DNA from 3 places in the Lysinibacillus sp. fkY74-1 genome. Region 3 is predicted to be linked to each of the others. Evidence: riboswitches for the same ligand, from Rfam matches in the RefSeq annotation. Region 3 holds a riboswitch; each other region holds the start of a gene.
What was found. A riboswitch is a leader RNA that binds a small molecule or an ion and turns the genes downstream of it on or off. The one in region 3 is predicted to bind cobalamin.

Region 1 (4,542 bases), 1.8 Mb from region 3:
TATCGGTATGGCAGCATTCCTCCCCACGTGTCGGATGAGAATGACCGATTTTTTTAAGCCTCTAAGCTGTGCATATTTTACATAGGGCTGCTCGTATTCTTCAATAATGGCAGAGCGGATAAACTGTGAGAACAATCCGATTGTAGGTAAAGCTAATGTGAAAGCTGGTAAAACTAAATGTGCTCCTGAACCTTTTCCATTCGTCGGAAAAATCCCAAGTTTTAAACTGAATAGATAAAGTAGGATAAACCCTAACCAAAATGTTGGAATGGAAACACTTAGGACTGTAAATAATCGAATGATTTTATCGATAAAGGAATGCTTATATAATGCGCTCACAACCCCTAACGGAATACTAAAGGTTAAAATAAGGATAAATGCTACTAAAGCTAATTCGATGGTAGCGGGTAGCTTAGCAAATAGCTCATCACCAACGGGTAATTTACTAACAAAAGATGTCCCAAAGTCTAGCTGTAAAACGCCTTTTACCCATAGCAGATATTGCATGATAAAAGGCTTATCTGTCCCTAATTCTTCTCGTAAAGCTTGTATAGCCTCTGGTGTTGGGGCTATTCTTGCAAGTCGAAGAATGACCTCTGCTGGTTCTACTGGTACGAAACGAATAAACACAAAGGTCAGAATAGATACGCCTACTAATACAAATGGAAGTGTGAGAATTCTTTTTACACAAAACATCCAAGTCGATTCGTACATGTCGTCACTTCCTATTTCATCCGATGATAAAAAGAGAGTTGTCCTGGTTCGACACACTCTCTCTTTCATACTTAGTTTTCTTTATCCATTTGTGCATATGGAATGTCATACTCAGAAGCACGTGGTGCAAAATCCTTCATATATGGTTGATAAATAACTTGATTCGTTTCATATGATATTGGATAGAACAATGCTTGTTTGTGGAACATTGTTAAAATATCCGTGTATAGCTGCACGCGTTCTTCTTCATCGGTCCCGACTAATAATTGATGTATGTTAGTATCGATTTCTTGAGTATTTGGTAAGCCTAATTTTGCTTCATAAACACCACTAGCATTTGGTGTAGCTGATTCATTTGCAAAGCTATGTGGATCAGTCGGCGGTCCATTAGTTCGCCAGAAGTTAATATCAACCTGATCATCCATTAATTTTTGCAGACCGACCATCACATCGGCGCCTTCAATATTTAACTGTACGCCTATTTTCGCTAGCTCGCCCTGCATTAACTCTGCCATAGGTTTTTGAATGGCATCAGTAGCAATATAGATTAAATCTAATGTAAGGGGTTGACCATTTTTTGAACGAATTTTTTCACCCTTCTGTAGCGTCCATCCAGCTTCCTCTAGCAATTTCTGTGCTTTTTCAGGATTATATATAATGGGGGCTAAATCAATATTGGCATATGGAATTGCTTCCCAAAATAGCGTGTTAGCCACTTTTTCTGTACCATGTGTAATGCTTTCTACCATTTGTTCCTTATTGATAGCATATTGCATTGCTTGTCGAACCTTTAGCTCAGCTAACGGTCCAGACTGTGTATTGAACAGTAATGCTTTCGTAGACAATGGCTCAGATGTAGCTGTTCTATATTTGCCACTATCTCTTAAATACGTATAGTTATCTAAACTAATAACCCCTCGCCCATAAATGACATCTAATTCTTCATTTTCAAAGGCTAACGAAATGGATTCCGAATTTGGGATGATTTTAACCTTTATTTTATCTACGAGAGGCTTTTCTCCCCAATAATGTTCATTACGGCTAAATAAAGCATATTCATCTTTTTTATAGTCGGTTAAAACCCATGGCCCTGTGCCAATAGCTGATTGAATGGAATCATTTGTCTTATCGCCGTCTGGGAAGCCATTATCCCCTAAAAAACGGAATGGTCTGACAAAGGCTAATTCGTTTAACACAGGGTAATACGGTTCGTCTAATTGCAAACGTATTGTTGATTCATCTACTTTGACGACCTCTTTTATATGGTTGACCATGCCCATCCAAGAATGCATGTCACGATTCGCTAATACCGCATCAAAATTGCGAATCACATTATCAGCATTAAAGGCAGTCCCATCCGAATAGTTAACATCCTTGCGTAAATGGAACGTATAAGCAGTTTTATCCTCTGAGATGACCCAGCTTTCTGCTAGCTTTGGCGTAATTGTCCCATCATCGTTATACGCCACTAAAGATTCATAAACCATTGCTTGAGCAGTCATCTGATTTGGTAAATATGTATGGGGGTTTAATGGGCCTACATCTAATGGCCAACCAATCGTAATCATTTTTTCATCTGTCTGTTCAGTTGATGCTGAGTTTCCTTTGTCTTTTTCCGTGCTTGTACAACCTGCAAGAAAACTGAAGGTCAAAACAAGCATGTAAGGCAGTAAATACTTCGTCCATCTCATTTTTTATCTCCTATCTCTATTCCCTGTTCATATCTACAAATTGAATAGAAAGAAGGCATAAAAAAACCTTATTCTACAAGAATAAGGACAGATAAACCTACAATACGTAAGCTACCATCCATCTCCCTATCTTTCGTAGATCATCAATGAATCTTCTTACAAGCAGGCATTCTGGCTTATGAATCATCATTTTGCTTCACCTTCCCAAGAAAAAACTCAGTGGTCATCGAAACAAAACTCCTCATTTACAGCTGCGGGACAGCATGGGATTTACACCCATTTTCCTTTTAATCGAACGAAAAATAATTTCATTCAAACTTGTAATGCAATATTTGAAATTAGTAATAAACATAACATGCTCAAATGTTCACGTCAATTTTATTTTCTGAATATAATAAACAGATACAAAAAGACCAGGCAGATAACCTGATCTTTGCTTAACTCCTTTTATCTCTCGTTATCTCGATATAGATTCCTTCACCTCCTGACGCAATAGTTTGGTAGCAGCCACCATATTAGCTAAAGCCGCTATTGTTTCTGGCTCTTTCCTTGTTTTTAAGCCACAGTCCGGATTAATCCAAAATTGATGTTTGTCTAAAACTTGTAAACTATCTCTCATGATGGCTAACATTTCTCCCTCACTCGGCACACGTGGACTATGAATATCGTATACACCTAATCCAATCCCTTTTGTATAAGGATGCACTTGAAGTGAAGAAATAAGCTCTCCATGGCTTCGTGATGTTTCAATAGAAATCACATCAGCATCTAGCGCACTAATGGGTTCTATGAAATCGTTAAATTCGCAGTAACACATATGTGTATGAATTTGTGTTGTATCTTTTACACTCGAGGTAGCAAGTTTGAAGGCATTGATTGCCCAGTCTAGGTAAGCCCCCCAATTTTCTTTACGAAGAGGTAGCCCTTCTCTTAGTGCTGGTTCATCCACTTGAATAATGGAGATACCTGCCGTTTCTAGTGCTTTCACTTCCTTACAAAGTGCTAAAGCAATTTGATAGGCCACATCTTTCCGAGAAATATCATCACGTACAAAGGACCAATTTAAAATGGTCACTGGCCCTGTCAGCATCCCTTTGACAAAGCGCTTCGTTAAGCTTTGGGCATACGCTGACTCTTTCACGGTAATGGATGAAGTCCATTCAACATCTCCATAAATAATCGGAGGCTTCACACAGCGAGAACCATACGAAACCACCCATGCTTTTTCAGTAAAGGCAAAGCCCGTCAGTTTTTCACCGAAATACTCGACCATGTCTGTCCGTTCAAATTCTCCATGAACCAGTACATCTATATCCATATCCTCCTGCAAGTGAATCCAGCGCTTTGTTTCCAGTTCAATAAATGCTTCATAGTCTGTATTCGATATTTGTTTCTTTCGCCAAGCATTCCGATTTCTCTTCACCTCATCAGATTGAGGAAAGCTACCGATTGTTGTTGTAGGGAATAGTGGTAAGGCTAACGCCTGCTGCTGTAATTTTTGACGTTGACTAAAATCACTATGTCGCTCAAAATCCTTTGTGGAGACGGATTGAACGGCTTGCTGGATCATCTTATTTTGACGAATCGGATGATTTTTTAGTGCTTCAATGGCTTTCATACTTTCTGAGAAATTATGACGTCGAGTTCCGTTTTGACCCTTTCTATATTTAGTTAGCTCAGTAATCTCTTCGATTTTTTCATCGGCAAACGCCAGTGCTTGTTTGAGAACAGGGTCCAACTTCTTTTCAAATGAAGTAGATATTGGTACATGTTGCAGGTTACTTGAAGGTTGAATCCACAATTCCTTAGCATCACTTAGTTTTTCAATTGCTTGAATCATGGCATTCGCTTCCGCTAGGTTTGAACGCCATATATCACGACCATTGACCACCCCAATGGCTAAAACTTTATCTGGAGGGAAACCATATTGTCGAAGTGACTCCATATTCCCTTTATAGCCATGTACAAAATCTAAGCCAAATCCTTGTACAGGCAGTGTAATTAATGTTTCATAGGAGCATAATGCTTCAAAGTATGTTTGTAGCATTAGTTTTGCTGCTGGAACTGTCATCATCAATTGAGCATAGATTTCTTGAACTAGCTTCAGTTCTGCTGAGTCAAGTGTCGTCACTAAAGA
Region 2 (4,542 bases), 840 kb from region 3:
CCATATAATAAAACATTAAGCTCACGTCTCTGCGTCCACAGCATAAGGGAACCCACAATAACGAATGGGATAATCATTTGAACATACGGCCAACCACGCATAGATACAGAACCCAGTAGCCAGCCGATTACTTGGCGTAGCTCCTCTCCCGATAAGGCAATCATTAACGAGATTAACGACCCTAAAAATGAACTAAAGATAACGCCCGTTAAAATAAGGGTTTCCATCTTTAGCGAACGGTCTACTATTCTAGCAAAGCTCATAACTACAACCATTGTAATGATTGCGCCTATCATGCTAAAGGTAGGTAAGGCATACAAGCCTACAACAGGTATCGAAATATTAAAAAAAATTGTCATGACTGCACCGACAGAAGCACCGGATGAAATACCTAATGTATATGGATCTGCTAGCGGATTTTTTAGCAAGCCCTGGAAAGCTGCTCCCGCAATAGCGAGAGCAGCCCCTACTAGCCCTGCTAAAAGCACACGAGGCAAGCGAATTTTCCAAAAGATATTGGCAGCCGTTTCATCAACTGACTGATTCCACAGCACTTCTATCGGAATATGAACAGAGCCTATAGCTACGCCACACCAAATGCTAATGATAAAAAGCGTACATGTTAATACATAGGCTGTTACTACTTTTTTCACTTAAATACCTCAGGGTAGATGGCTTTTGCTAACTCCTCAAGACCATCCGCTAAACGCGGTCCTTGACGGCTTGTTGTGCTTTCATCTACTTGCACAATGGCATTATTTTTCACTGCATTTATTGTATCGAAACCAGCACGCTTTGGTATTTTTGTTAAAATATCAGGTACATAGCTATATGTCACCACGATGACATCTGGATTTTTTGTGATAATTTGTTCTGCACTAATTTCATACCAATTATCACCATCTGCTGCTACATTTTTTGCATGAATCATCTCCAGCATTGCGTTCATAAATGTGCCTTGACCAGCTGTATAAATATTAGGTTCATCAGAGGCCTCTACAAAAACATTCTTAGGTTCAACGTCTTTCACTTTCTCCTGTACTGCTTCTACTTTCGCCTTCATGTCAGCAATGATGTTTTCAGCCTCTGGTAATTTCCCTGTGGCACGACCAAGCTGTTCAATCGTTGTATAGGTTTCATTAAAATTCTGGGCATTTTTTACAACAAATACTTTCACGCCCGCCGATTCAAGCTGTGCAATGGCTGATTCTGAAAGAGACATGCTAGATTCATGTGCAAAAACGATGTCTGGCTTTAAGGCAATAATTTGTTCAATATTGTATTCCATGCCACCAACCTTATCCTTTTCAGCTACCTCTGGTGGATAATCGTCATTGTCTGTAACCCCGACTATTTCATCCTTTAAACCTAGGCCAAATAATATCTCTGTATTACTTGGAATAAGTGACACTATTTTCTCAGGAGGGGCCTCTAGAGTCATCTCCTTTCCAATAGCATCCGTTATAGTTATTGGAAATGTTGCTTCTTCCACCTTAGATGTTTCTTGTTGTGTTTGCTCCTCTGTAGCTGCGGACTTATCATTTTTCGCCTCTTGTCCACAAGCTGCTAGCAACCCTATCGTTAAAAATGCCGATACTCCTATTTTCCAAAATTTCTTCATGTGAATCCTCCTTCGTAGATTTGTGCGTTCATGTGTTAGAAGTGTTCTTCCATCAAAATAAGACCCCTCATCTTCGAATGATGAGGGGTCAAAATCGCACCAAAAAACTGATACAAAATCCACCATCCTATCCTCGTAGGCTGTCATGTCTATGCTATAAAGGCAGGTCTCCTGGCTTGTGCTCATTACGTTTTTTCAAGCCTTCCCGAAATTTTTAGTGGCATTATTTGAAAAAACTCACACTTACAGTGGCGGGACCGCATCGGAATTACACCGATTTCCCTTTTCACTTTACATAAGTAAAGAACCTTTATAATATTCAGTTGAATTATATTATACATGAAATTAAAAGAAGTCGCCTCTATATCAAGGCGACTCCAAAGGCTGTTAGACAATTTCATCAAAATACTGTACGGTTTTCATCGAAGCACCAATCGGTCGTAATGACCAAGTTTGCTCTAAATAAACATCCGCAAGTTTTTCATATTTCCCACCAAATTTTTGTGCCCATTCAACTGCGATGACACTTTCATATAAATGAGCCATTTTTTGGGCAACATCCTTTGCTTCAAACGTTTTTGTAGCTTCATCGAGAGCACTAAAAATTTGTAATGTTGCCGATAGTTTAGTTAATTGCTCTTGAACGATTTTCACTAATGAATGGTCTGTTAATACTTCTAATCGCTCGCTCATCTCTTGAACAAACAATTCATGTGCTCTGTATTTATCCACTAAGCGAATAAGCTCCAACGCTAGTATATTAGCCGTACCCTCCCATACAGTCAACACTTGCGCATCCCTTAGTAAGCGTGGTGTTACAAAGTCTTCAATATAGCCATTCCCGCCATGTAGCTCAATTGCTTCACTTGCATAATGAACTGCCTGCTCTGCCGTTTCCTTTTTCATAATGGCAATATATAAACGATTCATTATGATGTCTTGTTCTGTCCCCTGACCACTTGTCACTTTGTCGTATAATTGAATAAGATCAAAAATCGTGGCTACTTCAACATGCAGCTTAGCAGCATATTTACCCAATGTATCCTGAATCATAGGGTACTGTGTTAAAGGTTTACCAAAGGCATATCGATTTGACACATAATGCTTCGCCTCCAAGAAGCCACGGCGCATAATACCAATGGATGCCACTGCATTACAAATTCTTGATAAATTAAGCGCCTCCAACATATAATAAATCCCTTTATTTGGATCACCAACTACATAGGCGAGTGCTCCATCAAACTCTACCTCACCAGATGGAACGGCTTTCACACCTAATTTATCTTTTAGTCGTCGAATACGAAGATGGTTAACCGATCCATCTTCATTTCGCCATGGAACTGCAAATAGAGTTAATCCTTTAGAGCCTGCTTGTGCACCATCTATTCGTGCCAACACCATTGCAACCCCACACATTCCAGCATTAGACGCGAAATACTTTTCACCATAGAGGCGGTACTCATTCCCTACAAGTTTTGCTTCTACTACATTTGCACCAACATCTGAGCCTCCTTGACGTTCTGTTAAAAATGTCGCCCCCTCATATAGCTCTAAATCGCCTGTTGCACAAACATGTGGTAAGAAACGCTGCTTAACTTCTTCCTCTGCATAATGGTCTAATAAATAGGCAGTGGCCATCGTTAATGTCACAGGGCAATAAAAACCGGGCTCTGCATGTGACAGTAAATAACCTTGCGCAAAGCTATAGACATAATTCCCCTTGTGACCTAGTTGGGGAATATCCTTATGCACATAACCAACAATACCCGTATTATATGTCTCTTCAATTGTTTTTTTGTAGCCGTCATTGACCCACACCTCTGAGACCTCTTCACCATAGGCATTATACCTTTGAAGGCGAGGCTCCCCTTGTCGATCGGTATGTTTCGCCCTCACGTCTATAGCATCAGCACATAGCTCACCAAAGTCCGTCAATTCTCGATGCGCATAAGATGAAAATTCTTTATCCAACATCATTTCCAACACTTTCTGAAGCGTTTCATCACCTGTAAAGAAATTGCTTGTACGTGCTATTTCCTGTTGTAAAACTTTCATGCTATCTCACCTCTTGTCCTTTCAAAGATTGCTTTAAAATTTTGCCTGAGGCATTCCGTGGTAGCGCTTCCACTTTTTCAAAAATACGTGGTAATTTATACTTAGCAAGCCGCCCCTCTAAAAAATCTTTTAGAGCATCTTCATCAATATCCTGTTTAGCCGAATAAACAGCCTTCACTGTCTCACCCCATTGTGGATGTGGAACACCAATTACTGCCGCTTCAAATATCCCCTCAAAGCTTAAAAGGCAATCTTCTATTTCTTTCGGGTAAATATTGACTCCACCAGAAATAATCACATCTTTCTTTCGATCAACAATCCAAATAAAACCGTCTTCATCCATACGAGCGAGATCCCCTGTTTTTAACCAGCCGCCTATAAATGCCGCATTGGTTGCCACTTCATCTCTGTAGTAACCGAGCATATTACCCTCACCAAATAAAACGATTTCCCCTACTTCTCCTGCTGGTACATCTTCGCCATGGTCGTTAACAATACGTATCTCTGTACCTAAAGGTGCACGTTGACCAATACTCCCAGCCTTTTCTTCATGCTCCTTACCAAAAAGCAATGATCCACTTGGCCCCGCCTCTGTTAATCCATAAACACATGTTAAATTAGTTGTGCGGAATGACTGTTGAATAAAACGAACTTCGTTTTCGGATAACGGTGCTCCTCCATATACCCACCATTTCATAGAGGACAAATCAGCTGATTGCAATCTTGGCATCTGTGCTGTTAATAAATAAGCAACAGGTGCTCCAAAAAAATGGGTCGTTTTTTCCTGTTCAATGGAATCCATCAATAAGTCTGGCGTGAAAGTTGGTGTTAATACATTTGTAGAACCTACAAGTACACCTGCCATT
Region 3 (4,542 bases):
ACCACCTGTATTTGTTGGCATTTCAAAAGCATGCTTTCCCTTCGCCGGGATTTGAATATATCGAGTTTGTGGAAATACAGGATTAGGGTTATGTTGTACTTCATTCGTGTCACGATAATCAAAAATTGTTTTAATACCTAATGTTTCAAATAATTCTTTATCTGTCGATGTCATTTTACCAAGTGCGGCGGAGCGATAAAATAAGCCCTCCCTTATAACACGCCCATCTCTCGTTTGATACCCCCCCATATCTCGGAAATTATAAACGGCCTCAAACGAAATATTTTTTTGTACTTGCTTCACTGAACTACACCTCCCTATATTAATAAGTGTTCTTATCTTTATTCTATCGAACAAACTACATGAATACCAATTTTCACACTAGGTAATAAAATAAAAAATGCTAGCTGTAATAAACAACTAGCATTTTCTACGATCTTATTTATATAACTCTGGATACACAGCTTTAGCAACTAGCTCAACTGCTTCACCGATACGCGGACCTGGGCGATTTGAGATATCTGTGTCAAGGGGTTGAACTGCCTTATTTTGAATAGCTGATACCGTACTCCACCCATCACGAGCAAGGATTTCTCCAATTGGATTTTCTGTATAGTTGACTGTTGTTAAAATGACGTCTGGATTTCTCGCAATAACATCTTCCTCAGATACTAGCTTCCAGCCATTTAAATCTGCAAACACATTCTTTACATTTGCCGTATTTAGTATTTCTTGTTGGAAAGTGCTAGAGCCTGCTGTATATATTTCTGGCTTTGGACTAATCTCTAAATAAACATTTTTGGGTGTTTTTACTTCTTTAACCTTTGTTTTCACATCAGCGATTTTTGCTTTAATTTCTTCGTTTAATGCCTTTCCTTTATCCTTCACATCCATAACGGCAGCAATTTGTTCGATATCTCCATATACATCATCGAATGTAGCCGCTGATTGAATAACAAACACTTTAATTCCTGCATCTTCGAGTGGCTTAAGTGCATCCTTCTTACCAATCGTATACGCAATCACAACATCTGGCTTTAACGCTATAATTCGCTCACTGTTATAATTCACAGTATCAGAAACACGTTCGATTTTTTGAGCTGCTTCTGGATAAGTATCATATTCAGTGGCACCTACAATTTTATCGCCAACCCCTAGTGCAAATAGAATTTCTGTGTTACTAGGTTGTAAAGACACAACTGTTTTTGGCACTTCCTTAAACTCTATTTCCACACCACGATCATCGGTTACTTTATAACTTGTTTGCTCAATCTTTTGTTCATCTTGAGACACATCCTTATTTTTTGTATCTCCCGCGGTACCACAACCTGCTAAAACGAGCGCTAGCAATAAGACCGATAGCCAGTGTAAATTAAATAGTTTCTTCATTATTATTCACCTTTTTCTTTTTCATTGGATAGGATTTACTCATAAACGGAATTTCAGCTATTCCGGCTTGTTGATTCATATAGACAGCCATTACAAAACATACATTGGCTAATAAGCCTAAATAATCAAAGAGAATAGACGGCACCTCTTGTTCTTCTGAAACCTTGTGTAAAGTTCGATACGATTTTTTCGCCTCACTACGGCAAAGATGTAGAGCAGCCGCCGCCTCTGTTCCTTGAGGTAAAACAAAATTTTGAATCTCATCCTTCACATGACGAACATAAAAATCATAGCGCGCACTTAACCAGGATAGATCTTCATCTGTAACTGCTAGCTTTCCACGAACAGAGCCATTAACATGATAAGCCATAGGTAAAATCTGCATTAAATCATCTGCAACAGCCTGGACATCCTCTTTCTTCACTACAGCTAGTGCAACCCCTATATGCGTTGTTAAACTATCTGTGCGAATCTCAAAATCGACAGTTGAAGCCCTCTCACGCATAAAAGGATAACAAGAATAACGTGCATCTTTTTTCAATCTACTATCCCCCCATTTTTCCAAATGAAAATTCTCGCTTGTTCAGTACATAAAAAAACGTCGCTCCTCACGCAAAGGAACGACGAAAATAACATAATGATTGTCATACAAACACGACACTGCCTATGTATTTGCCGTATATCCTCCTAGCTTCCGAAGAGTTGTTATACGTTCAAATAAAGGTCGGTCTCCTGGCTTGTACAATGCTATTATATGAAATATATAATAGCTATAAAGAACCTTCCCATTTCCTACGAAACAGTGGCTAATCTTTATAATGGCTGTACTTACAGTTGCGGAAACAGCTTCGGCTTTTACCGAATTCCCGATTATGCTAGCAAGCACCTTTATTCTGCAAGAATAATTCACTTGTAATGCAGTTTATCATAGATTGATAGGAAAAAATAGTTACGTACAAAAAGGATACTCGTTTTATAGGCGATATCATAGCATTAAAGTTACTCGACTATAATACTTTTTCAATTGCTTGCTCAATATCAAGCTGTGAGTCTGTAGGCTCAAAGCGAGCTACGGTTTTTCCGCTTGCATCTACTAAAAATTTAGTAAAATTCCAGCGAATATTTCGACCATCTAAGAAACTTGGAGCAAATTGAACGATCGCCTCAGCCAGCATTTTCTCCTGCATGCTTGCTTTCCCGAATTCACGGAAATCGACTTCATGTTTTAAATAATTAAATAAAGGATGTGTCGTCTCACCATTTACTTGGATAAGCTCAAAAATGGGGAATGTAACTCCGTAGTTTACTTTACAAAGATGCGCAGTTTCCTCTCCATCTTCTGGATTTTGGTGGCCAAATTGATCGCAAGGAAAACCTAGAACGACAAAATTATTTTTTCCATATTTATCGTACATTTTTTGTAAGTCTTCAAATTGATATGTAAATCGGCACTGATTAGCTGTATTAACTATTAGCAATGTTTTTCCGCGAAATGTTTCCATTGATAAAATTTCACCATTCGGCTTTCGTACTAAATAATTATAAATGCTCATTCCCTAACCCCTTTTGTTTTTTTCATATATTATAATTGACTATTCTCCAATAACCAAAGAGTTTGCACAAAAAACACCATCTCGTTACTAGGAACGGATGGCTGACTTATATTTCTTTTTATATTTAACATTTTGCTCTTCATTAATTAATCGATGTGCTATGTCTAATAATTTAGAATCACTCGTATGATCATATAATTTTTTTAAGGATACAATAATATCATAGCGAATGAGAGTAGGATGCTTCTCATCTAAACAAGTTTGAAATCTCTTGGCTAAAAAAGATACAACTAAATCGCTTTGTACTTGGCCTGCTAAACCAATTTTCCAAATAGCTTGTAATGTATGCCTTGCCGTGACAGGCTTATCATCATAGGTCACAGCCCAAATCTTTAAAAAATCTTCCAATACTCTTTCTTCGGGATCACTGTTTGCAGCTAAAGCACATAAAATTTGCGCGGCAAGTGCACGGGCATGGCCATTTTTATATGTAAGTGCTTGTACAAGCTGTTCCCACACTGCATATGTCCAATCTACGGGCTCCTGCAGAATTTTCATCAGTTCCTCGTAAGATTCATATTGTATATCTCGATTACGCTCTGTTAGATTATTAAAAAGTTGCAAAATCTCTTTTTCCATAATTTATCCCTACCTTTATTGTTTCAGAACGTCATTAAACTTTATTTATGGTACACTTAACTTAATTTTTTTCGCAAAGAAGGTGAGTTTATGAATAAATTTAATGCTAGGAAATTGATTTTTCGATTGCTAGTGATTCTGTCCCTAATTATAGCTGCTTATTTTATTATTCCTGTATCTATGCCGTTAATATTAGCAGCTATTAGCGCATTTTTCCTTGAACCGATCGTCATGTTCTTTAAAAGGCGCTGGAAAATGTCTCGAAAAATTGCAGTTGCCTTTATATACATAGTGAGTGTCATTATAATTTCTATTATTTGCTATATTTCAATTACACAGATCATGACGCAAATAATTTTATTGTCTAAGCAAGCTCCCTATTATATTTCCAAGCTATCAGATATGTGGCTTCATATGCAAGAAAATATTTCTAAATACACTGAAGACTTTCCACCTGAAGTTAGTACTTCGCTTCAAAAAACCACAATGGATTTCATAAAGAAAATTGAAGAAACTTTTTTAAGTTTCTTTAATTATAGCAAAGTTTCAGCCTTCTTTTCAGAGATTCCAAGGCTATTTATCAGTCTTCTCGTCTATATGATTGCCCTATTCCTATTTATGCTTGATCTGCCAAAATTGAAGCGCATTACTTATAAGTATTTAAAGCCTAATACAGCAAAGAAAATAAAAATTATTTTAAACCGTTTAAAGGATGCAACATTAGGCTATATGAAAGCACATTTATTTGTAAGCTTCATTATTGGAGGCGTTACACTTGTTGGACTTTTATTAATCCAGCCGAAATACGCCATAACGATGACTATTATTATTTGGCTGATAGATATAGTCCCTTTTTTAGGCTCCATCATTATTCTAGCACCGTGGGGGTTTTATCACCTTTTAATGGGAAACACAGCTATTGCTGTAAAATTATTCATCTTAGCTGCTATTTTACTCATTA

Region 1: another riboswitch for cobalamin. It lies ahead of nikA (nickel ABC transporter substrate-binding protein); the one in region 3 lies ahead of ACE1MS_RS20890 (hypothetical protein).
Region 2: another riboswitch for cobalamin. It lies ahead of ACE1MS_RS02350 (ABC transporter substrate-binding protein); the one in region 3 lies ahead of ACE1MS_RS20890 (hypothetical protein).

Annotation. Positions count from the first base shown of each region.
Region 1 covers NZ_CP170173.1:2,406,080-2,410,621, forward strand. The annotation lists gene nikB (nickel ABC transporter permease) at 1-714, opposite strand, end outside; gene nikA (nickel ABC transporter substrate-binding protein) at 786-2,405, opposite strand; cobalamin riboswitch at 2,550-2,742, opposite strand; gene metE (5-methyltetrahydropteroyltriglutamate--homocysteine S-methyltransferase) at 2,863-4,542, opposite strand, start outside.
Region 2 covers NZ_CP170173.1:489,617-494,158, reverse strand. The annotation lists gene ACE1MS_RS02355 (FecCD family ABC transporter permease) at 1-653, opposite strand, end outside; gene ACE1MS_RS02350 (ABC transporter substrate-binding protein) at 650-1,621, opposite strand; cobalamin riboswitch at 1,766-1,948, opposite strand; gene ACE1MS_RS02345 (acyl-CoA dehydrogenase family protein) at 2,009-3,676, opposite strand; gene ACE1MS_RS02340 (class I adenylate-forming enzyme family protein) at 3,678-4,542, opposite strand, start outside.
Region 3 covers NZ_CP170173.1:4,227,863-4,232,404, forward strand. The annotation lists gene ACE1MS_RS20880 (tyrosine-protein phosphatase) at 1-303, opposite strand, end outside; gene ACE1MS_RS20885 (ABC transporter substrate-binding protein) at 439-1,389, opposite strand; gene ACE1MS_RS20890 (hypothetical protein) at 1,373-1,930, opposite strand; cobalamin riboswitch at 2,095-2,294, opposite strand; gene ACE1MS_RS20895 (glutathione peroxidase) at 2,397-2,942, opposite strand; gene ACE1MS_RS20900 (hypothetical protein) at 3,030-3,581, opposite strand; gene ytvI (sporulation integral membrane protein YtvI) at 3,672-4,542, shown strand, end outside.